4 regions of the Arthrobacter sp. 4R501 genome follow, and region 3 is predicted to be linked to each of the others. Evidence: riboswitches for the same ligand, from Rfam matches in the RefSeq annotation. Region 3 holds a riboswitch; each other region holds the start of a gene.
What was found. A riboswitch is a leader RNA that binds a small molecule or an ion and turns the genes downstream of it on or off. The one in region 3 is predicted to bind cyclic di-AMP.
Positions count from the first base shown of each region.

Region 1 (5,153 bases), on a different contig from region 3:
CGACAAGCGGAGGGCCTGTTCCTGGAGCTTGGCAGCGTCGTGCCAGCGGTACATGCGTTGATAGGCGTTCGCGAGGACGAGCAGCGCCTGGAAGCGGTCCTTGGAGGCGGCCAGCAGCGCCTGGCCCTCGATGACCGCTTCTTCATGGCGTCCCAGAAGGGAAAGGACCCACACGCGTTCCAGCTCGGTGCAGCCGCCGAGGCGGGCCTCCATCGCGTTCGGGTCCAGCACCACGTCGCGTAGCGTCGCAGCGTCCGTACGCCAGATACTTTCGTCAGCCTCCATGGATTAGGGTCCGGCTTCTGGGTTGTCGATGCAAAAGGAATCTGCCCATGCCGTCAGCTCAGGCGGCGTCCGAGGGCCTGAAAGTGGCTCCGCCGTCGGTGGAGACGACCAGGCCGTCGACCGTGGCTGCCCAGATCCAAGGTTTCCCATCCGAGCCTTCCACGGCCGCTATCGCATGGACCTGCCCCTCGATCCGGCCTGTCCGGGACCATGTTTGCCCGCCGTCGGCCGAAGAGTGGACGGAACCGTTGGGTTCCACGCCGATGGCTTCGGAGGCGCTGGCGAAAGTCACGAACTGGATCACCGGAGCGGCCGGGTTCAGGGCCCAGGTGTCGCCGCCGTCGGTTGAGCGCTGCACACCCTCGCGGGTGGTGGCGAGGACAGTGTCACTGTCGGGATGCGCGGCCAGGGCAGCCGGAACGAATCTGGCGGCGACAACGGACCAGGTCTTCCCGTCCGGGGTTCGGCGCAGTGTCCCGTCGAACGCGACGATGCCGGACTTGGCCGACGTGAGGGCGTGGAAATCGGATTCGCCCTGGCGCGAGAGCTGTTCCCAGGTCTTGCCGCCGTCGGTTGACCTGATCAGGCCCATGGGGTTGGGCAGGTCCGAGGCTGCCCCGGGGTGGCCCGAGGCGTAAAACAGGTCCTGGTCCGCCCCGGCCGTGAAGCCCATCAGGTCATTGGTGTCACCGATTTTGGCCGCGGGCTCCCTGGTGACATCGAACAGGCCCTCGTGGGTAGCCATCAGCACCTGGTCTGTCTCGCGGTTCACGCTCAGGCCGTGAACGTGGCTGCTGGGAAGGGCATTGGAATTGCTTGGGCTGCTCGGCATCGGTCTGGCAGGCGCGGATTCGGGGACGCAGGCCGTGAGGGTGAGGACAAGCCCTGCCGTGGCCGCTGTGAACACTGCGGCCCGGATATGGGAGGAGGAAGGGAAGGACATTGGAGACTCCAGTATTGAAGGATGAAAAAGAGGTGCAGGCAGGTGCCGACCCAGTTCAGGGCCGGCGCCTGGTAACTGGCTAGAGAGTGGCCAGCAGGTCCTTCATTTCCTGGATTTCGGCTTCCTGTGAGGTCACAATGTCCTTGCTGAGCTGGATCGCGTCAGTGTTTTTGCCGTCGGTTGTTTCGGTCTTGGCCATCGCGACCGCGCCCTCGTGGTGGGCGATCATCTGGGTCAGGAACAGTCGGGCTGCCTCGGTGCCCTGTGCGGCCTCGAGCTTGCTCATATCATCTTCGCCCATCATGCCGGACATGCTGTGGCCGGGGGCCATGCCAGTGGGCGCCTCGGTCGGTTGGCCCCAGCTTTGGAGCCATCCGGTCATCTTCTCGATCTCGGGTCCCTGGGCTGCTTTGATCTTGGTGGCCAGGTCAGTCACTTCAGCCGGGATGCCTTCCTTCTTGAGCATGATGTCACTCATTTCCACGGCTTGGGCGTGGTGCGGGATCATCATCTGCGCGAACATCGTGTCAGCGTCGTTGAACTCCGCGGAAGCTGCGGGAGCCGAGCTGGATGACATCCCGGAACTGCCGTGGTTCATGCCGGGCATGCTGCCCCCGTCAGAACTGCCGGGGCTCGCATCGGGGGAGGAGCATCCGGTCAGGGCGATGGCTGCGGCGATGACGGCAGCGGAAATGGTCAGGGTTTTTTTCATGAAAATCAGTCCTCAAAATTGAATCGGCGTCTTGCGCGGTTGCTGAGGGCGTGGGCGGACGGTGGCGGAAATGGCCGGCCCGGCGGCACGCCTGAGTGGCTGGTCGATGCGCCGGGCAGTACACAGCGCAAGGGGAAGCTTTACGTCCGGCTGATGCAGAGTTCGCAGGGTGAGGGGCTGCCCGGCAGGTATGAATAGCCGGTGCTGGCCGCGGCCGCATCGACGAGGTCACAGGCCGGGAAAGGGGCCGTGCCCGGCGGCGGTGCGGACAGAGGAGTGTTTCCGGGAGACAGGACGCAGACTGCGTCCATCGATGACATGGCGGGGCACGTGTGAGGATCGGCACACTGGGAGGCTCCGGCCACAACAGCTGTTTCCTCCGAAGAGAAATTGGCTGGCCCATGTCCGGGGTGGTGGGCGGGGGAGCTGTGCATCTGCGCAGCCATTGCCGTCCCTGTCTCTGCTGCGTCAGCGGGCATGCTGTGGGCCCCGGTCATGATGTGCATGCCAAAGATCCCGGCCAGGATGGCCAGTGTCGCCGTGAGGAGCCCTGCCCGGAGGAGGAGGGTGGTGAGTAGGCCGGGTCGGGGTGCAGACACGACATTTCCTCCTTCCGTGCGGGACTTCTTGATTCAAGGGTACCGGTCGGGGTTTACCCTGCCGCTTTGATCAACGTGCCTGGGACGGATTGAGTTTCATCCGCCGCAGCAGTTGGGCGTTCAAGGCGACCACGATGGTGGACACGGACATCAGGACGGCGGCTGCTGCGGGGGAGAGCGCCACTCCGGCGAACGCCAGGACACCGGCGGCCAGCGGGATGGCGAGGATGTTGTAACCGGTGGCCCAGATGAGGTTCTGCCACATTTTGCCGTAGCTGGCCCGGGACAGATCCACCATCGAGAGCACAGCCCGTGGATCGTTCCCGGCCAGGACAACTCCGGCGGATTCCATGGCAACGTCAGTGCCTGCTCCGATGGCGATGCCCACTTCTGCCCTGGCCAGGGGCCGGGGAGTCGTTGACGCCGTCGCCGACCATGGCCACCTTCATGCCGCGGGCTTGGAGTTCGGCTACTTTCTTGTCCTTGTCCGCCGGGAGCACTTCGGCGAAAACTTCGTCGATGTGCAGGCGGCATACCCCAGGGGGTATATCAAGCAAGAGAAAGGCAGGTTACTTACTAGCCCCCGTTATGCAAATGTGACAATCCTTGGCGTATCAAGTACGGTCGACAGCGTGCCGGTTTCTCCGAATGCGGCACTCCCGAGCAGATTGCCTAACTCTGCCGCCGCCCGGGATCCGTTCGCAAAATTCGTCTGGCAGAGACGGGGAACCCAACGACGGCCCGCTTCCGGCAGGCCTTGGGGTGAAGCCGTGCCTGGTGCATCCGTGCACTACCACGGCCGGGTGTCTCCCATCCGAATCCGACAGCTAACCTCGCAGGCAGTGGGAGAGGTCCTTTCATGTCCATTCGCAAAGCTCACGGCCGCCGCCGCGCGGTCCCCGTCCAGACCAGCGCCCTTGCAGTGCTGTCCAAATCCGTTGCTGATAACGCCGGCGGTGTGGGTCGCCAGGCGGCCGTCATCGCAGCAGCCTCGGGCCTCGTTTTGACCAGTGGCGTTGCCGCCCAGGCAGCAGACACCCCGGCCCAGCGTGATGCGGAGCCGACCTCGACCATGGAGCTCGTGGGTCAGGTACAGGCTCCGCTCAGCGCAGACGCCACAGTCCAGATCTCCTACGAGCGTCCTGCCGTTGTTACGACACCGGCGCCTGTAGTGGAAGCACCCAAGCCTGTTGCCGTTGAGACCCCTAAGGCAACTGTGGCTGCAGCGCCGGCCAAGGCCCAGATCACCGTCGCCCCGGCAGCTGCCCCCGCAGCCGCTCCGGCAGCAGGTGGAGTCAATGCCACGATGGTCTCCTCCGCCTACGCCCAGATCGGCATGATCCAGGACTGCACACGACTGGTGGAAAACGCCCTCAATGCTGCCGGCATCCCCGTTGGGGACCTCGGTCCGATGCAATTCATGAACTACGGCACTGTCGTTACCGATCCCCAGCCCGGTGACATGGTGATGCAGCCTGGACACGTCGGTATCTACGTTGGCAACGGCCAGGTGCTTAGCTCCGGCCTGAACGGCAAAAACGAAACAGCAGTCCACCCTCTGACGTGGATGACAGCGAAGGGTGCTGTCACCTTCGTCCGTGCAGGCTAAGTCAGACCACTGAAGGCCGGTGATTCCATGCCTTGGGGGCATTGAATCACCGGCCTTTAGCGTGCCCCCGCCGAACCTTGCACCACGCCTCTACAAATTTGAAGAGGTGTGGGATGAAGGCTCTGCCCCTAGTTGTCAGGGGTCCGGGGAGTGGGACGTAAAGAAGGTCCGCCGATACTTTGGGGGAAACCGACGGACCTTCCACATGGCACGTTACTTGTGTGGGATTTTGACTTCGAGTGGATGAATGCGAAGTCGAAAGGACCTCACTCCGGGTCGATCCATTGGTCGCATCCAGGAAGGGTTCGTAGCGAAGCTGCCTTCGCCTCACTGGCAGGGGTGAATCCCTTGCCAGCCTCAAGCGGTAACACTGTTCGGCACAGGCTCAACCGGGGTGGTGATAGGCGCCTCAACCGAGCCTTGCACACCATCACCATGACCCGGATGACTCATGACCCCGGAACAAGGGACTACGTCGCCAAACGCAACCAAGAAGGCCGTAGCTACCGCGAAATCCGCAGATCCCTCAAGCGCTACATCGCCCGAATCCTCTACCGCCAACTCAACTCCCTTTACGCCACCGGCGGAACCGGCCCCATCCCACATTGCCGGGACAGACCCCTACCCGGAATAGGAGCGCACGATGTGCGGTTGAGCATGCCGGGCTTCGGGTTAGTGGCTGTGCGACGTGTGGGTGTCGGGTGCGGGCGCTGCGGGGGCGTCCGTCGGCTTGGCGAGGGTGGGGTCTTCCGCGGGTGCCTGCGACGGTGCCGGCGTGGAGTCGTGGCTGTGACTCTCGGAGTCGACGGTGGTTGCGAGGGCGGACATGCCGAACCACGTCAGCGCGGCGACCAACACGACACCTGCGGCAAACGGGCTGACCAGGTGGCGCAGGCCGCCCTTGGCGTCCTTGGCGATGAACGCGACATACGACATCAGCAGGCCGATCGGAGTCATCCAGGCGCTGCGCTCGGGGAACTGTTCGAAGTGCTGGATGCCGCCGCC
Region 1 is NZ_PJIW01000009.1:155,689-160,841, forward strand. It holds gene CXR02_RS11120 (hypothetical protein) at 1-285, opposite strand, end outside; gene CXR02_RS11125 (F510_1955 family glycosylhydrolase) at 344-1,228, opposite strand; gene CXR02_RS11130 (DUF305 domain-containing protein) at 1,308-1,940, opposite strand; gene CXR02_RS11135 (hypothetical protein) at 2,081-2,539, opposite strand; partial or broken gene CXR02_RS11140 (HAD-IC family P-type ATPase) at 2,610-3,066, opposite strand; cyclic di-AMP (ydaO/yuaA leader) riboswitch at 3,202-3,395, shown strand; gene CXR02_RS11145 (NlpC/P60 family protein) at 3,399-4,148, shown strand; partial or broken gene CXR02_RS11150 (transposase) at 4,434-4,718, shown strand; gene CXR02_RS22370 (hypothetical protein) at 4,821-5,153, opposite strand, start outside.
Region 1: it holds a riboswitch for cyclic di-AMP, as region 3 does, so the genes downstream of both, CXR02_RS11145 (NlpC/P60 family protein) here and CXR02_RS03730 (LysM peptidoglycan-binding domain-containing protein) in region 3, are expected to answer to the same signal.

Region 2 (5,153 bases), on a different contig from region 3:
TCAGCCGCCGGCAGCTGCTGGTCATCACGCAGTCGCTGATGGCACTACTGAGCACCGGCCTGGGCATCCTGGTGGTGCTCGGCGCCGGCCAGCTGTGGCACGTCTACGGCTTCGCCCTGCTGCTGGGCATGGTCTCCGCCCTCGATGCCCCGGTACGGCAGACCTTCGTTTCTGAACTCGTGCGGGACGACTACCTGCCCAACGCCGTGGCCCTGAACAGCGCCTCCTTCAATGTCGCCCGGATGATCGGGCCCGCCGTGGCCGGCGTCCTCACCGTGGCGGTAGGTCCCGGCTGGGTGTTCCTGATCAACACCTGCACGTTCCTGGCCATGCTCCTGAGCCTGTGGAAGATCCCCGCCGCGTCACTGCGCCAGCTTCCCCTGGCAGCTCCGGGCAAGGGCCGGATCCGGGAGGGGCTGCGCTATGTGCGGTTCCGGCCGGACATTGTGGTGGTCCTGGTGGCCGTGTTCATCGTGGGAACACTCGGCCTTAACTTCGTGCTGTTCATCGCCGCGATGGTGGGCACGGAATTCGGGCTGGACGCCAGCGCGTTCGGGCTCATGAATTCCATCATGGCCATCGGTTCCGTGGCAGGCGCGCTGCTCGCCGCCGGCCGCGGCAAGCCCCGCTTGCGGATGATCTTCGGCGCGGCGGCTGCCTTTGGGGTGACCTCGGGACTGGCCGCGCTTGCCCCGGACTACTTCTGGTTCGGCGTGGCGCTGGTGCCGGTGGGCCTGTTCGCTATCACCATGATGACCAGTGCCAACGGCTACGTCCAGACCACCACCGATCCCGTGATGCGGGGCAGGGTCATGGCCCTGTACATGGCCATCTTTATGGGCGGCACACCCATCGGCGCCCCGTTGGTGGGATGGGTGGCCAACGTCGCCGGCCCCCGGTGGTCGCTTTCCGTTGCGGCCGCCTCCGGGATCATCGCCGCCGTGATCGGAATGATCTGGATCATTCGTGCCCAGCAGCTCCGGCTCACCTTCAACCGGCGCGCCCGCGGCCTGCGCTACTTCGGCGTCGTCTCCCACCTGGGCGGCCAACAACCGGGGGACAACGCAAACGGCGCCGCCCGGGACGAAAACCCGGACGACGCCGCCGGACACTGACAACTGGCGTCACCACAAAAACAGTGCGAACGGACACTTGGGCCCCGGTATCTGGGCCCCAAGTGTCCGTTCGCGCGGGTGCGCTACTTGCGCAGCTCGCCCACCACGTAGTCGATGCTTGCCAGCAGCGCGGAGACGTCGGCCGGCTCGATGGCCACAAATGTGGCGATCCGGAGCTGGTTGCGGCCCAGCTTGCGGTACGGCTCGGTGTCCACGATGCCGTTGGCGCGCAGGACCTTGGCGATCGCGGCGGCGTCGATCGAGTCGTCGAAGTCGATGGTGGCGATGACGTTGGAACGGTCCTCCGCTTTGGCCACAAACGGGGTCGCGTACTCGGAGGCCTCGGCCCAGGAGTAGATCCGGCCGGCGGAGTCAGCGGTGCGGGCGGACGCGAAGTCCAGGCCGCCGTTGGCGTTCAGCCACTGCACCTGCGCGTCGAGGGTCACCAGGGTGGAGAGCGACGGCGTGTTGTACGTCTGGTTCAGCTTGGAGTTGTCGATGGCAGTCTGGAGGTCCAGGAAATCGGGGATCCAGCGGCCGCTGGCCTTGACCCGGGCGGCGCGTTCCAGCGCGGCGGGGGAGAAGAGCCCCAGCCACAGGCCGCCGTCGGACGCGAAGTTCTTCTGCGGGGCGAAGTAGTAGACATCGGCCTCGGAGACGTCCACGTCCAGGCCGCCGGCTGCGGAGGTGGCGTCCACCAGGACCAGGGAACCGGCGTCGGCGCCCGCGACGCGCTTGACCGGAGCCGCGACACCCGTGGAGGTTTCGTTCTGCGGCCAGGCGTAGACATCCACGCCAGCCTCGGCGGCCGATACCGGGCGCGTGCCGGGCTCGGACTTGATGATGGAGGAGGCGTCCAGGAACGGGGCCTTGTTGGTGGCTGAGGCGAATTTGGAGCCGAACTCGCCGAAGGACAGGTGCTGGGCCTTCTTTTCCACCAGGCCGAAGCTGGCGACGTCCCAGAAAGCGGTGGAGCCACCGACGCCGAGGACCACTTCGTAGCCTTCGGGGGCGCGGAAGAACTGGCTGAGGCCTTCACGGACGGAGCCCACGAGGTTCTTGACCGGAGCCTGGCGGTGGGAGGTGCCCAGGATGGTCTTGGACGCCGCTGAGAGCGCTTCGAGCTGCTCCGGCCTGACCTTGGAGGGTCCTGCGCCGAATCGTCCATCCTTTGGCAGGAGGTCGGCGGGAATAGTGATGCTGGTTTCGCTCACGGGGGCTCCAATTTCGGCATGGACGTGGCTCACGTCCGGGCGGTGGGGTGGCCGGTAGTCGGCGGTGACTGCATAAGGACCTCCCTTATTCTGCCTGAACCCTCGATTGGGCGGGGAACCGGGGCCGTCATAGTCCGGCCAATGAGACTGTTTGTCTCCGCCCGGGCATTATCCAGACAAATTCAAAATAGGCTAAGCTTTTTAGCGGACCTCGCCGCTGAGCGGGACGCGATACGGTGGGACAACGCAAGGTACTGCGCTCGAGGAGCTGAGCTGGATGACGGATCTGATCGATACTACGGAGATGTATCTTCGGACCATTTTGGAGCTTGAGGAAGAGAACATCGTTGCTCTTCGCGCACGCATCGCCGAACGGCTGCGGCATTCCGGTCCCACGGTGTCCCAAACCATCGGCCGGATGGAACGCGACGGACTGGTCGTGGTCTCCGGGGACCGCCACCTGGAGCTCACGGAAGCCGGGCGGAAACGCGCTACGGAAGTGATGCGCAAGCACAGGCTCGCGGAACGGCTCCTGGCGGATGTGATTGGCCTGGACTGGGCCTATGTCCACGATGAAGCGTGCCGCTGGGAGCATGTGATGAGCGAACGCGTAGAGCAGCGCATCTACGAATTGCTCAACCACCCCACCGAGTCTCCGTACGGCAACCCCATCCCCGGGCTGGCCGCCCTGGGCGGGCCGGCGCCCGCGCTCCCAGACGCCGGTGTGATTAATCTCCTGGATGCGATGCAGGGCTACGGACCAGCGTCGAACGTGACAGTCAGCCGGCTGGCTGAGCCCATCCAGGTGGAACCTGAGCTGCTGGTCCAGTTGGATGAAGGCGGGATCAGGCCCGGTGCCACGGTGTCCCTGGAGCGCGTAGGGGAGTACATTTCGGTGCGCGTTCCGGGAATCGAAGGGGCGCTCGAGCTGCCCCCGGAAGTGGCATCCCACGTCTTCGTTTCCGTCAGCTGACGGGAAGGCGGTCCGCCGCGTGTGGCCGTTCCATAGCGCAGCGACGCAAGGTTCCGCAAAGATAACGGAATTGTTACTGTCCAAGTTAATCACCTATAGTTGAAACTCAGCGTCGATACAAAAGCGTTACCTGATCCGGAGCCGAGCTCTGCCAGCGGATCAGGTGCATCAGTCACCAACTGGCAGAGGCGGGGGAACCACAACCGGCAGTCGTAAGACTGCCTTGGGGTTAAGTCCGTCAGCAGCAAGCCTCTTCCAGCGAAGGATCCTCACGGGATATCTCTGCGCGAAGTGCTTGTCACGGCGGACCGGGTCTTTGAACTCTCTGACCCGAATCCGACAGCTAACTTCGCAGGCTACCCAGAGAGGAACATTCTTGACCACGCAATACTCCAGGGGCCGCCGTCGCGCGGTGGGTCCCGCCTCGGCGCCCAGAGTGGCCGAGGATTTCAGCGCGGAGAGGCCCCGCGACCCACAGCGGGAAGCCCGCCGCCGCCGGGGACCCTTCCGGCAGATGACGGATTTCGCCGCCGCCAGTGGCCTCGGCCAGAAGGCCGGCATCGCCTTGGCAGCAACAGGCCTGGCTCTCACTGTGACGGTTCCTGTGACCGGCCCCGTGATGGCCACTCCGGCACCCGGCCAGGCTGCGTTAGCCGTCTCCGCTGCTCCGCAGCCCGAAGTGACCGCCGAAGCCGCCGCCCAAATTGATTTCAGCCGCTCGTCCGTAGTGACCCAGGGTGATCCCGACGGCAAGCTGAAGCAGCTGTTGAGCGCCCAGTCCGCGGGATCCATTACCCGCGCCGCCTCTGCCGGAAGCCTTGGCCCGCCGCTGGCCCAGCTGGTTACGGCCTCACCCTTCGGGTTCCGGGTCAGTCCCATCACCGGCGGCTCCGGCGACTTTCACCGCGGCCAGGACTACGTGGCCCAGTGCGGAACCTCCGTCATGGCCGCTGCCAGCGGCACCGTGACCTTCGTTGGCTGGCACCAGTACGGCGGTGGCAACCGCGTGGTGGTGGATCACGGCAATGGCCTTGAAACCACCTACAACCACCTCTCCTCCGCCAGCGTCAAGGTAGGCCAGACGGTCAGCCGCGGCGACGTGGTTGCCCTCAGCGGCACCACGGGCGCGTCCACGGGCTGCCACCTCCACTTCGAGGTCCAGATCAATGGCGAAGTCGTTGACCCCACCGGCTGGCTCTGACCCAAATGATGGCCAACTCTCGAATCGCGGCGACGTGCCGTGACCTGAATGTGACATTGGCTCGGAACTCCTGTAACGTCTAAAGCGCGTCAACTTTTCCGAAGTTGACGTTCTTGAGTGGATTGCCTAGCTCTGCCACCGCTCAAGGTCCGTTCGCATGACATCGTCTGGCAGGGGCGGGGGAACCAATTTTGGTCTTCGATTCTGAAGGCCTTGGGGTTAAGTCGCAAAGCTTCCACTGTGAAGCAGCGCGGCCGGGTGACTCCCATCCGAATCCGACAGCTCACCTCGCAGGCATTGGGAGAGGCTACCTTCGTGTCTTCACGCCATACTTCTGCGCGTCACCGCGCACAACCGGTTCGCACTAATCCCTTGGGCTCCGTGTCCAAGGCCGTCAGTGCCAATGCCGGGACCGTAGGTCGCCAGGCTGCTGTGATCGCAGCTGCATCAGGTCTGATCCTGAGCATGGGGCTTCCGGCCAACGCCGCGGATTCCACCGCCGGCGTTTCCGCCTCTACCGAGTCCGGTTCCGCGCAGACGGCGCTTGCCGTAACTGCCGCGCCTACGGCTACCGTTTCCTTCGAACGCCCCGTCATCAAGACGACGCCGGCGCCGAAGGTTGAGACGGTCCGTGCGCAGTCCACGGCCTC
Region 2 is NZ_PJIW01000015.1:93,069-98,221, reverse strand. It holds gene CXR02_RS15670 (MFS transporter) at 1-1,115, shown strand, start outside; gene serC (phosphoserine transaminase) at 1,199-2,329, opposite strand; gene CXR02_RS15660 (metal-dependent transcriptional regulator) at 2,607-3,302, shown strand; cyclic di-AMP (ydaO/yuaA leader) riboswitch at 3,432-3,675, shown strand; gene CXR02_RS15655 (M23 family metallopeptidase) at 3,679-4,503, shown strand; cyclic di-AMP (ydaO/yuaA leader) riboswitch at 4,652-4,814, shown strand; gene CXR02_RS15650 (C40 family peptidase) at 4,885-5,153, shown strand, end outside.
Region 2: it holds a riboswitch for cyclic di-AMP, as region 3 does, so the genes downstream of both, CXR02_RS15655 (M23 family metallopeptidase) here and CXR02_RS03730 (LysM peptidoglycan-binding domain-containing protein) in region 3, are expected to answer to the same signal.

Region 3 (5,153 bases):
CGCCCTCATTCTGCAGGGTGGCATCGATGAAGCCGGCAGCGTCCTGCACGCGCCCGTTCACAGCCACCTCCCGGTGGCCGCGTGGAGGATGCAGAACGGCGTCGACGGACGGGCTTCGAGCCGCCCCTCCGCAATGGGATCCCCGCACACGGCGCATGTACCGTAGGTGCCCGCCGCAATCCGTGCTAGGGCCGCATCCACCTGGTCAAGTCCCGCACTGCTCTGCTTCAGGAGCGCCGAGGCCTGCGACAGCTCGAACGCAATGGTGGAACCCTCGGGGTCGTGTTCGTCATCCACGTTGGAATCCTGGCGTGCGGCGTTCGCCGAGGAGATGTCCGCACGGAGCGCGGGGAGCAGCTCGAGTTTCCGGGCGCGCTCTTCTTCCAGCAGGACCCGGAACCGTTCAAAATCGGGCATGGGAAAAGCCTAGTGGTTTGGGTCTCGACAAGCGCCGCCGGCGGGAGGATGCTGGCAAGCGTAAGCGCCTCAGATGCGGTCTGGCAGCCAGGGACAGAAAGCTGCCTGACACAAAACCAACAGAGAAAGTCTGCGTGTCATGCCTACAAACATCGTCACAGAACTGGCAGTCAAGTCCCACAACACACCGGATGAGAAGCGCCGACCGGAGAAAACCGAAGTGGATGTCGTCAACCTGGGCGGCTACACGGTCGGCCGGATGACGTTCAGTCCCGGCTGGCGCTGGTCGGACTGCATCAAGCCGGTGGTCCAGACCGAGTCCTGCCAGAACAACCACGTCGGATACTGCGTTTCCGGTGCCCTCAACGTCGAGACCACCGGTGGCAACCGGATCAGCATCAGCGCCGGCGATTCGTACACCATTCCACCCGGGCATGACGCCTGGGTGGACGGCGACGAAGCCTTCGTCGGCATTGAATTCTTCAGCGCCGCGGAATTCGCCAAGGCCCCAGGAACATGACCCGGCTGCCCTCCCCCGGCAGGTCAGTACCAGTTATTGGCCACGGAATGGTTCCACGCGCCGCACGGTGACCCGTAGCGGTCCGCTATATAGGACAGTCCCCAATTGACCTGGGTCCGGTAGCTCGTGAGCCAGTCGCTGCCGGCGCTGGCATACTTGCTGGCCGGCAGCGACTGGGCGATCCCGTATGCGCCCGAGTACGGGTTGGTGGCAGTGGTCAGCCAGTTGGACTCCTTGGTCCACAGCGACGCCAGGCACGGAAACTGGTCCTGGCTCCAGCCGTAGGCGCCGAGCTGCCCGGCTGCGTAGTTCTTGGCGCCCGCGGGGTCGTTGACAGCGCCTCCCGGAACGGAAGGCACGACGACGACGGGCGGCGGGACCGGCGTCGGGCTCGGCACCGGAGGCGGGGCGGGCACGCCCGGTACAGCAGGTGGGGCCGGAGCCGGTTTCTGCGCAGCGGCAAGGGCCGCCGCCTTGGCTGCCGCCTCCGCCTGTTGGCGTGCCTGTTCCTGCGCCGCGGCCCGCTTGGCGGCCTGCGCCGTTTCATACGCGGCCAAGGCCACCTGGCCCTGCCGGAAATCCCCCTCCACGGCAGCCGTGGTGCCTTTGAGGGAGGCCAGCTGCGCGGTCAGTTCCTGGCCGTGCTCCTGCTGCTCCGCGATCTGCCGGGACATGGCCTGCTGGGCGGATTGGGCGGCGTCGAGCTTGGTTCTGGCCTCGCCGGACAGGCGCTCGCGCTCGGCCCTGGCCGCCTGCTCCTGATCGGCCAGGGCACGGGAAATGCGTTCGGCGCCTGCAGATTTGTTGACCAGGGCCGCAGTCTTATCGCTGACGATCTGGACGATATTCAGGCCGTGGATGCTGTTGTTCTGCACGGCGTCGAGGGCAACGAAGAAACCCATGTTGGTTCCACCGGTCTTGTACGACTGGGCCGCCAGAGCACCGATTTCCTTCTTGTACTGTCCCAGTTCGGCCGCGGCGCGTGCAGTCTGGGCCGTGAGTGCGTCCACAGTGGAAGTGGCGGCCTGAAGTGCCGCTTCGGCCTTGGCGTACTCCGCGGCGGACGTTACGGCCGCATTGCCCAGCGCCTCTGCTTCAGCCTGGAGTCCGCCCAGCAGCCCATTGATCCTGGTGACTTCTGCCGCTTTGCCGGCCTCGCTCTTCTTGGCGTTCTGCACGTCTTGCCACGAGGGATACCCGCCGGGCGGCGCGTCGTCGGCGGCATGCGAGGGAAGCAGCGCAGCCGACCCCACCAGGGCGACCGCCAGCAGGCCGGCGAGGGCGGGCAGCCGCATTTTTTGAACAATCCGGGACATAGTTGGTGAGCTTACCGGGCATATACGGATTACGGGGCCTGACCTGCAACATCGTTACCGAGGAGGGAGGGAATCCGAGATGAAGCGCGGGTGGATTTCACGCCTACATTCCGTTACCGGAATGTGACATTGCTGATAACTGGAAGTTATGGTCAAACGGTGGCCCGGCTCAAGCCGGGACATTCCCGCCAGTATGCCGAGCCCTGCCGCTGACCGGGATCCAGTCGCTTTCCAGCTGGCAGGGACGGGGGACCCACGTTTCCACGGCTTTTCGAAGCCTCGGGGGTTAAGTCGGTATCGCTCCGTCCCGTGCGGCGGCGCTACCGGCCGGGTATCTCCGACCCGAACCCGACAGCTCACCCCGCAGGCATGGGAGAGGCGATCAACCGTGTCCAAGAATTCCGCTGCCGCACGCCTTCGTGCGGTTCCTGCCCGCTCTACCGTCCTAGTTGGCCTGTCCACTGCGGCCAAAACACACCCCCTGACGTTTGGCCGGCCGGCCCTGGTGGCTGTTGCTGCATCCGGCCTGCTGTTCAGCATTGGCGTCCCGGCTCAGGCCGGCGTCCACGGCCCGGACAACTCCGGGACTGCCAACACTCAGGTCCAGACCAGTGCGGCGGCAGCGGCTCCGGCCGCTGTTGCTTCGACTTCCGCTGCAGCAGCCACCGCCGCGGCCAACGTCCACACAGTCGTTTCGGGTGACACACTGGGCCAGATTTCCGCCGCCAACGGCGTCCCGCTCAACGACGTCCTTGCCGCCAACGGACTCTCGCTGACCAGCATCATCTACCCCGGCGACCAGATCCGGATCCCCGGCGCCGGCTACACCGCACCGGCTCCCGCGGCGGCGCCGGCTTCCCCCACCAACACCGGCATAAGGCTGGCCTCAACGTCCGCACCGGCGGCCCAGGCTCCGGCCGGCTCGCTCGGCGCGGCCATCCTGGCTTCCGCCAACTCCCAGCTCGGCATCCAGCAGGACTGCACCGCCATGGTGGAGAAGGCGCTGCGCTCGGTGGGTAAGAGCGTGGGTGACCTGGCTCCCGGCCAGTTCTTCCAGTACGGCCCGGTGGTGGGCACACCGGCCGCAGGGGACCTGGTCATCACGGCCGGCCATGTGGGCGTCTACGCCGGCAACGGCCAGGTTGTCAGTGGCGGGGTGGACGGTTACAAAACCGAAGTGCACTCCATCAGCTGGCTCGCCGGAGCGTCCTTCGTCCGCGTAGCGTGATCCGACCATGCTCGACGGCGGCGGGCGGCACCCAGCCCCGCGCCGCCGTCGTCCATCCCTGGTGTTCTCTCAGGTCCCGCAGAAGGTCCGATAGCTCCCGAAGTCTTCAGGGGCGGGGCCGGCGTAGCGTTCCAGCCCGGGGCGCTGCGTGTACGGATCGGCCAGGACGTCCACCAACCGGTTGAATGGGTCCAGGTCGCCGGCGATAGCAGTGTCAAGGGCCTCTTCAACCAGGTGGTTCCTGGGGATGTAGACGGGGTTGACCCGCTCCATCAGGTCCGCGTCCGGCGCCAGGGCCAGCCACTGTGCCGCCCAGGCGTCGAAGGCTTCCGGGTCCGCAAACGTGGACCGCGCAGTTTCCGGCGTACCGCGGGCTGCCGAGCCGAGGCTCCGGAAGAAGGACGTGTAATCCACCTGGCCTGCCTGAAGCAGGCCCAGCACGCCGTCCACCAGGGGCGACGCGACGTCGTCGTGCGTGTCCGGTCGCAGCCCAAGTTTGGCTTTCATGCCTGCTGACCAGGCCGCGCTGTAGAGAGCGCGGAAGTTGCCGAGGGATTCAACGGCGAGCGCCACGGCCTGGTCCTGGTCTTCATGGAACAGGGGCAGGAGTGCTTCGGCGAGCCGGGTGAGGTTCCATTCGGCGATGACCGGCTGGTTGGCGTAGGCGTAGCGTCCGTCCGCGTCGATGGAGCTGTAGACCGCGCCGGGGTTGAAGGCATCCATAAACGCACAGGGACCGTAGTCGATGGTCTCGCCGGAGATGGCCATGTTGTCGGTGTTCATCACGCCATGGACGAAGCCCACCAGCATCCATTGCGCCACCAGGGACGCCTGCGCGGCTATGACCGCCTCGAAGAACGCGAGATAGGGCTTGTCGGCGAGCGCCGCGTCCGGGTAATGGCGGCTGATGGCATGATCCGCCAGACGGCGCAGAAGGTCCGTCTCGCCGTTGACGCGGGCGAACTGGAAGCTGCCGACCCGCAGGTGGCTGCTGGCCACCCGGGTGAGCACGGCCCCGGGCAGCATGGTTTCGCGGCGGACGGGCCGGCCCGTGGCCACCACGGCGAGGGACCTCGTGGTGGGGATGGCCATGGCGTGCATGGCTTCGCTGACGATGTACTCGCGCAGCATGGGACCGACGACGGCGAGACCGTCACCCGCGCGGGCGAACGGTGTCCGGCCGGAGCCCTTGAGGTGGATGTCCCGAAGCTGCCCGTGGATGTCCGCGACCTCCCCCAGCAGGAGGGCCCGCCCGTCGCCGAGCAGGGGTGAGTAGCCGCCGAACTGGTGACCGGCATAGGCCTGGGCCACCGGTGTGGCACCGTCAGGAATCTGGTTGCCGATGAGCAGCCGCGTCCCCTCGGGCGTCCGCAGCCAGGACGCGTCGAAGCCCAGCTCGGTGGCCAACGGCTCGTTCAGGACCAGCAGCTGCGGGTCAGGTGCTTCCTCCGCCTGCCAGGGAACCGCCAGCTCCCCGAGTTCGCGGGCGAAACGCCCGCCGAAGGTGAGCGTTAGTGGGATTGCGGTGCTCATGCTTCAAGACTACCCGCGGCCGCGACTGAGTGCCCCGCCCTCCCAACTGAGTAGCGCTATCTGTCGTTCTGGAGGCTCAAAACGTCAGATAGCGCTACTCAGATCAGCCGTGCTGGCGTCACCCCTCAGACGTGCTGTC
Region 3 is NZ_PJIW01000003.1:158,322-163,474, forward strand. It holds gene CXR02_RS03710 (DNA alkylation repair protein) at 1-61, opposite strand, end outside; gene CXR02_RS03715 (TraR/DksA C4-type zinc finger protein) at 58-417, opposite strand; gene CXR02_RS03720 (cupin domain-containing protein) at 557-937, shown strand; gene CXR02_RS03725 (transglycosylase) at 961-2,253, opposite strand; cyclic di-AMP (ydaO/yuaA leader) riboswitch at 2,466-2,638, shown strand; gene CXR02_RS03730 (LysM peptidoglycan-binding domain-containing protein) at 2,642-3,481, shown strand; gene CXR02_RS03735 (YdiU family protein) at 3,551-5,014, opposite strand; gene CXR02_RS03740 (dienelactone hydrolase family protein) at 5,140-5,153, opposite strand, start outside.

Region 4 (5,153 bases), on a different contig from region 3:
TGGGCCTTGCCTGGGTGGGTATGGTGATCCTTGCGCACCGGCTGTTCCACGTGCTGCGGAAACGCGAGCACGCGGGCCCGGCACCCACGTTCGAACACCCCGCCCTGCGGGATGATCCGTCGAGCTGATTCCCGGCCGGGGGCCCTCCGCGCGGGTGATAGTTTTGACGCATGCGCACTCTCGTTGTGGACCACCCGCTGGTCGCCCATAAGCTCACCGTCCTGCGGGACAAGAACACTCCGTCACCGGTCTTCCGGCAGCTGACGGAAGAGCTGGTGACCCTCCTGGCCTACGAAGCCACCCGCGAGGTCCGCACCCAGCCGGTCACCATCGAGACGCCGGTCAGCACTACAGTAGGCACCGCATTCACCAAGCCCACGCCCCTGGTGGTCCCCATCCTGCGCGCCGGGCTCGGCATGCTTGAGGGCATGACCAAGCTGGTCCCCACCGCTGAGGTGGGCTTCCTGGGCATGGCCCGCGACGAAGAAACCCTGGACATCATCACCTACGCGGAGCGGCTCCCGGAGGACCTGACGGACCGGCAGATCTTTGTGCTGGATCCCATGCTTGCCACCGGCGGAACCCTGCGCGAAGCCATCAAGTTCCTGTTCAAGCGCGGCGCCTCCGACGTCACGTGCATTTGCCTCCTGGCCGCGCCGGAAGGCCTGGCCAAGCTCGAAGAGGAACTTTCCGAGGCCAACGTGACCATCGTGCTGGCCTCCATTGATGAACGGCTCGACGAGAAGTCCTACATCGTTCCCGGGCTCGGCGACGCCGGCGACCGCCTGTACGGCATCGCCGGCTGATTCGAGGCTGCTTCGGATTTCAGGTCTTCCGCTTTCCCACCGCCGCCGTTAGCCTGTGGCGCATGGACTGGAAACTTGAACTCGTCTTTGTGCCCGTATCCGACGTGGACCGCGCCAAGGATTTCTACGTCAACAAAGTTGGCTTCAACCCGGATTTCGACGAGCGGCCCATGGATGGCATTCGCTTCGTCCAGCTGACCCCGCCGGGATCCGCCTGCTCCATTTGTATTGGCGAGGGCCTCAATGACGCCCCTCCGGGTACGGCCCCAAGCCTGCAGATGGTGGTCAGCGACATCCAGGCTGCCCACGCCCACCTCAAGGGTAACGGTGTGGACGTCAGCGACATTGACGTGCAGGACTGGGGGCACTTCGTCTACTTCGCGGATCCCGACGGAAACAAGTGGGCGGTGCAGTACATCCCGGGCCGTGACGCCTAAGGGCGGCGCCTGGGGTCGCGACGCCTAAGCCGGTAACGCCTAAGGCAAAATAGGCAGCATGGACATCCCCAGACCTGCCGCCACACGAGCACCTGCCGCCGCACGAACACTGACCTGCCGGGCCGTCCTTTTCGATATGGACGGCACGCTGGTGGACTCCACGGCAGTAGTGGAGGAGGTCTGGGGAGAATTCGCGGCCCGGTACGGCCTGGACATCGCCGAAATCCTGCGCACTTCGCACGGCGTCCAGGCTGCCGATACCGTACGCCGTTTCGCGCCGGCGGGAGCGGACGTCGCGGCCCTCACCGAGGAACTGGGCGCGATGGAACGGGTGCGGACGGCCGGTATCGTCGCGTTGCCGGGGGCTGCCGAACTGCTTCGCAGTCTCCCGGCCCAGGCAGTGGCGCTGGTGACTTCAGCGGACAGGACCCTGGCGGACATCCGCATGGACGCTGCGGGGCTGGACATGCTGGCCACGGCCGTGACGGCGGACCTGGTCACACGGGGCAAGCCGCACCCGGAAGGCTATCTGATGGCCGCCGGGCTGCTCGGCGTGGAACCGGATGACGCCGTGGTGTTCGAGGATGCGCCCGCCGGAATCGCGGCAGGCGTTGGTGCGGGTATCCGGACGGTGGCCGTGGGTCCGTATGCGGGCGAATTGCCGGCGGGCGTGCTGCATATCGCGGATTACCGCGCCGTAACCGCCTCCGTGGAAACGGACGCCGCGGGACGGCAGCTCATTTCTTTCCGGCTTTGACCCGGCGGATCACCTTCGTAATCCGCCGGCGCAGGTCAGCGACGCCGGCCGCCGGCGCCGCTCAGTCGGCTAGTACCAGTTGTGCGACAGGTGGAAGTTCAGCGCCCCGCACGGTGACTGGTAGCGCTCCTGGATGTAGTTCAGGCCCCAGTTGATCTGCGTGCGGTAGTTGGTGACGTAGTCCGCGCCGGCGCTCGCCATCTTCTCAGCGGGCAACGACTGGACGATGCCGTACGCGCCGCTGCTGGCGTTGGTGGCCGTGGTGGTCCATTCGGATTCCTTGGTCCACAGCGTCTGCAGGCACTGCATCTGGTCAGCGGACCAGCCGTACGTCGCCAGTTGGCCGGCAGCGTAGGCCTGCGCTCCTGCGGGGTCGTTGACGGCCACAACAGGCGCGGGCGCAGGTTCCGGGGCCGGAGCCGGAGCGGGCTCCGGGACCGGGGCAGGTGCCGGTTCGGCGGCCTGGGGCGCCACGTTGATCTCGGCCGGCGCAGCTTCCGGGGAGGCCGGGGGCTGGATCTCGGCTGCCTCGAAGCTCAGCTTCGACTGGGCGCTGGCTTCTTCGGCGGCCTGGTCCGCGCTGGCCGCAAGCGACGCAGACTCGGAAGCGTGTGCCGCGGCGCTGACGCCGACCAGCAGGGCGCACGCCGTCGCGAACACCGCGACGCGCTGGCCCACGGAGGGAATCCGGGCCGCCTTGGACAATGGGGACATAGCTGCACCGAAGCGCGTCTGCTTGCGGTGGCTGTGGGACTTTGTGTCGCCCTGCGGGCGCGTTTGTACCTTGAATTCAGACATGATGGATCGCCTCTCACACCTGCGGAGTTAGCTGTCGGGTTCGGATGAGGGCATCCGGCCACACGGCGCAATCACGTGTTGGCTTAACCCCAAAGGGCACTTCGTGCCCGGGACGGTGGGTCCCCCGCCTCTGCCTCTGAAAACGGAATCCGGGAAGCGGCAGAGCTTGGCGTCATCCGGATATGCGGCCCAACGGGAACCGCACCTCATCGACGCTACAGGAGCTGGAACCTTAAGTCACATTTTGGTAACGGGAATCACGACGATGGTGTGTCGCCTTGCTGCGCTCGGGCCTCAGTGGGTCGCGCCAGCGCGCCGGCAGGGAAGAGCAATGCGAACTCCGTCCGTCCGGCCCGTGATGTCACTTCCACGCTCCCGCCATGGGCCTCCATGATCGACTGGACAATGGCCAGGCCCAGGCCGCTGGTGCCTTCGGACGCCCCGGCGCCCGAGGCCGGCGCTGTACCCTTGCGCGCCGCGTCTGCGCGGGCAAACCGGGAGAAAACGTGGTCCACGAATTCCGCAGGGATGCCCCCGCCGTCGTCCGTTACCGTCACCGCTGCGCCGCCATTGGCAGACTTCCTGACAGCGGTGACCACGGTGGTTCCCGGCGGCGTGTGCTTGCGGGCATTGGAGAGCAGGTTGACAAGCACCTGACGCAGTTGGGATGCATCTCCGGTGACGGCGAGCGGCTCGTCGGGCAGTTCAAGGCGCCAGTGGTGGTCCGGGGCGATGACTTTCTCGTCACTGACGGTTTCGATCACGAGTTGTGTGAGGTCAACCTCGCTGAGCTTCAGGGGCTGGCCCTCATCGAGCCGGGCGAGCAGGAGCAGATCCTCCACCAGGGTGGTCATGCGTTCGGACTGGCTTTGGACCCGGGCCAGGGATTTCCGGCCGTCGGGCGTGAAGCTCTCGGTCATGCGCATCAGCTCCGTGTACCCGCGGATGGCGGTCAGCGGGGTGCGCAGCTCATGGGAAGCGTCGGCAACGAACTGCCGCACCTTGGTCTCGCTCTTCTGCCTGGCTTCCAGCGCGTTGGCGACGTTGTCCAGCATGAGGTTGAGGGCGTGCCCCACGCTGCCCACCTCGGTGCCGGGGTTGGAGTTCGACGGCGGGACGCGCACCGCGAGTGCCACCTCGCCCGCGTCCAGCCGGAGCCGAGCCACCCGGGTTGCCACCTCGGAAAGCTGCTCCAGCGGCTTCATGGTGCGCCGGATCAGCACGGTTCCTGCCAGTCCGATCAGTGCCAGCCCGCCCAGGGAGACAAAAACAAAGGTCCACACCAGCGATGCCAGCGTGCTCTCCTTGGCGGCGAGCGGAAGGCCCGTGACAAGGACATCGCCGTAGCCGGTTTGCACGGCCACAATTCGGTAATCCCCGTTGGACAGCGAGCGGTTCACGGGAAGGCCGTTCTGCGTCAGCGCCAGCAGGGTCTGCTTGTCTTCGGCGTCGAGGGGTAGGCGTGTGGTGTCCGAGTCCAGGAAGCCGCCACTGGGGATCTGGCCGTCCAGGATCCGTGCATTCAGCGTTCCGACACTTTGCCCGCGGGAGTCAAGCGGGTCCGGCCTGCCGTTGAATCCGCCCAGGGGCGGGCGGCCCGGATCGTTCGAGCGTTTGGCGGCCTGGCTCAGCTGTTCATCCAGTTGCCCGGTGAGAAACGAGTCCATGGAGGCGTAACTGAACAGCCCCACGGCTCCGCAGATGGCCACCAGCAGGGCCATGGCCAACAGGATCAGGCGCGTGCGCAGATGCCAGGTGTCCGGTTTCAGCCAGCTCCGGGCTGGTGCTGGGGTTGCTCGCGGCGAGGACATGGAGCTGCTAGTCAGCCGGTTTGATGACGTAGCCGGCGCCCCGCACGGTATGGATCATGGGCGGGTGCACTGCTTCCACTTTTTTGCGCAGGTAGGAGATGTAGAGCTCCACGATGTTGGCCTGGCCGCCGAAGTCATAGTTCCAGACGCGGTCCAGGATCTGGGCTTTGCTGATCACGCGTTTGGGGTTCTCCATGAGGTACCGGAGCAGCTCGAACTGGGTGGCGGTGAGCTGGAGGTTGTCGCCCGCTCGGGTCACTTCGCGGGTGTCGATGTTGAGGACAAGATCGCCCACCACAAGTTCGGCAGTGTCCATCGCGGCAACGCCGGAGCGCTGGACCAGGCGGTGCAGCCGCAGCAGGACCTCTTCCATGCTGAACGGCTTGGTCACGTAGTCGTCCCCGCCGGCCGCCAGGCCCACGATCCTGTCCTGGACGGCGTCCTTGGCAGTCAGGAAAAGCGCAGGTACCTCGGGCGCGAAGGCGCGGATCCTGCCCAGCAGCTCAACGCCGTCGAATCCTGGCAGCATCACGTCCAGCACCAG
Region 4 is NZ_PJIW01000021.1:6,331-11,483, forward strand. It holds gene CXR02_RS18325 (phosphatase PAP2 family protein) at 1-128, shown strand, start outside; gene upp (uracil phosphoribosyltransferase) at 171-806, shown strand; gene CXR02_RS18335 (VOC family protein) at 869-1,243, shown strand; gene CXR02_RS18340 (HAD-IA family hydrolase) at 1,302-2,000, shown strand; gene CXR02_RS18345 (hypothetical protein) at 2,070-2,798, opposite strand; cyclic di-AMP (ydaO/yuaA leader) riboswitch at 2,804-2,980, opposite strand; gene CXR02_RS18350 (cell wall metabolism sensor histidine kinase WalK) at 3,056-4,609, opposite strand; gene CXR02_RS18355 (response regulator transcription factor) at 4,617-5,153, opposite strand, start outside.
Region 4: it holds a riboswitch for cyclic di-AMP, as region 3 does, so the genes downstream of both, CXR02_RS18345 (hypothetical protein) here and CXR02_RS03730 (LysM peptidoglycan-binding domain-containing protein) in region 3, are expected to answer to the same signal.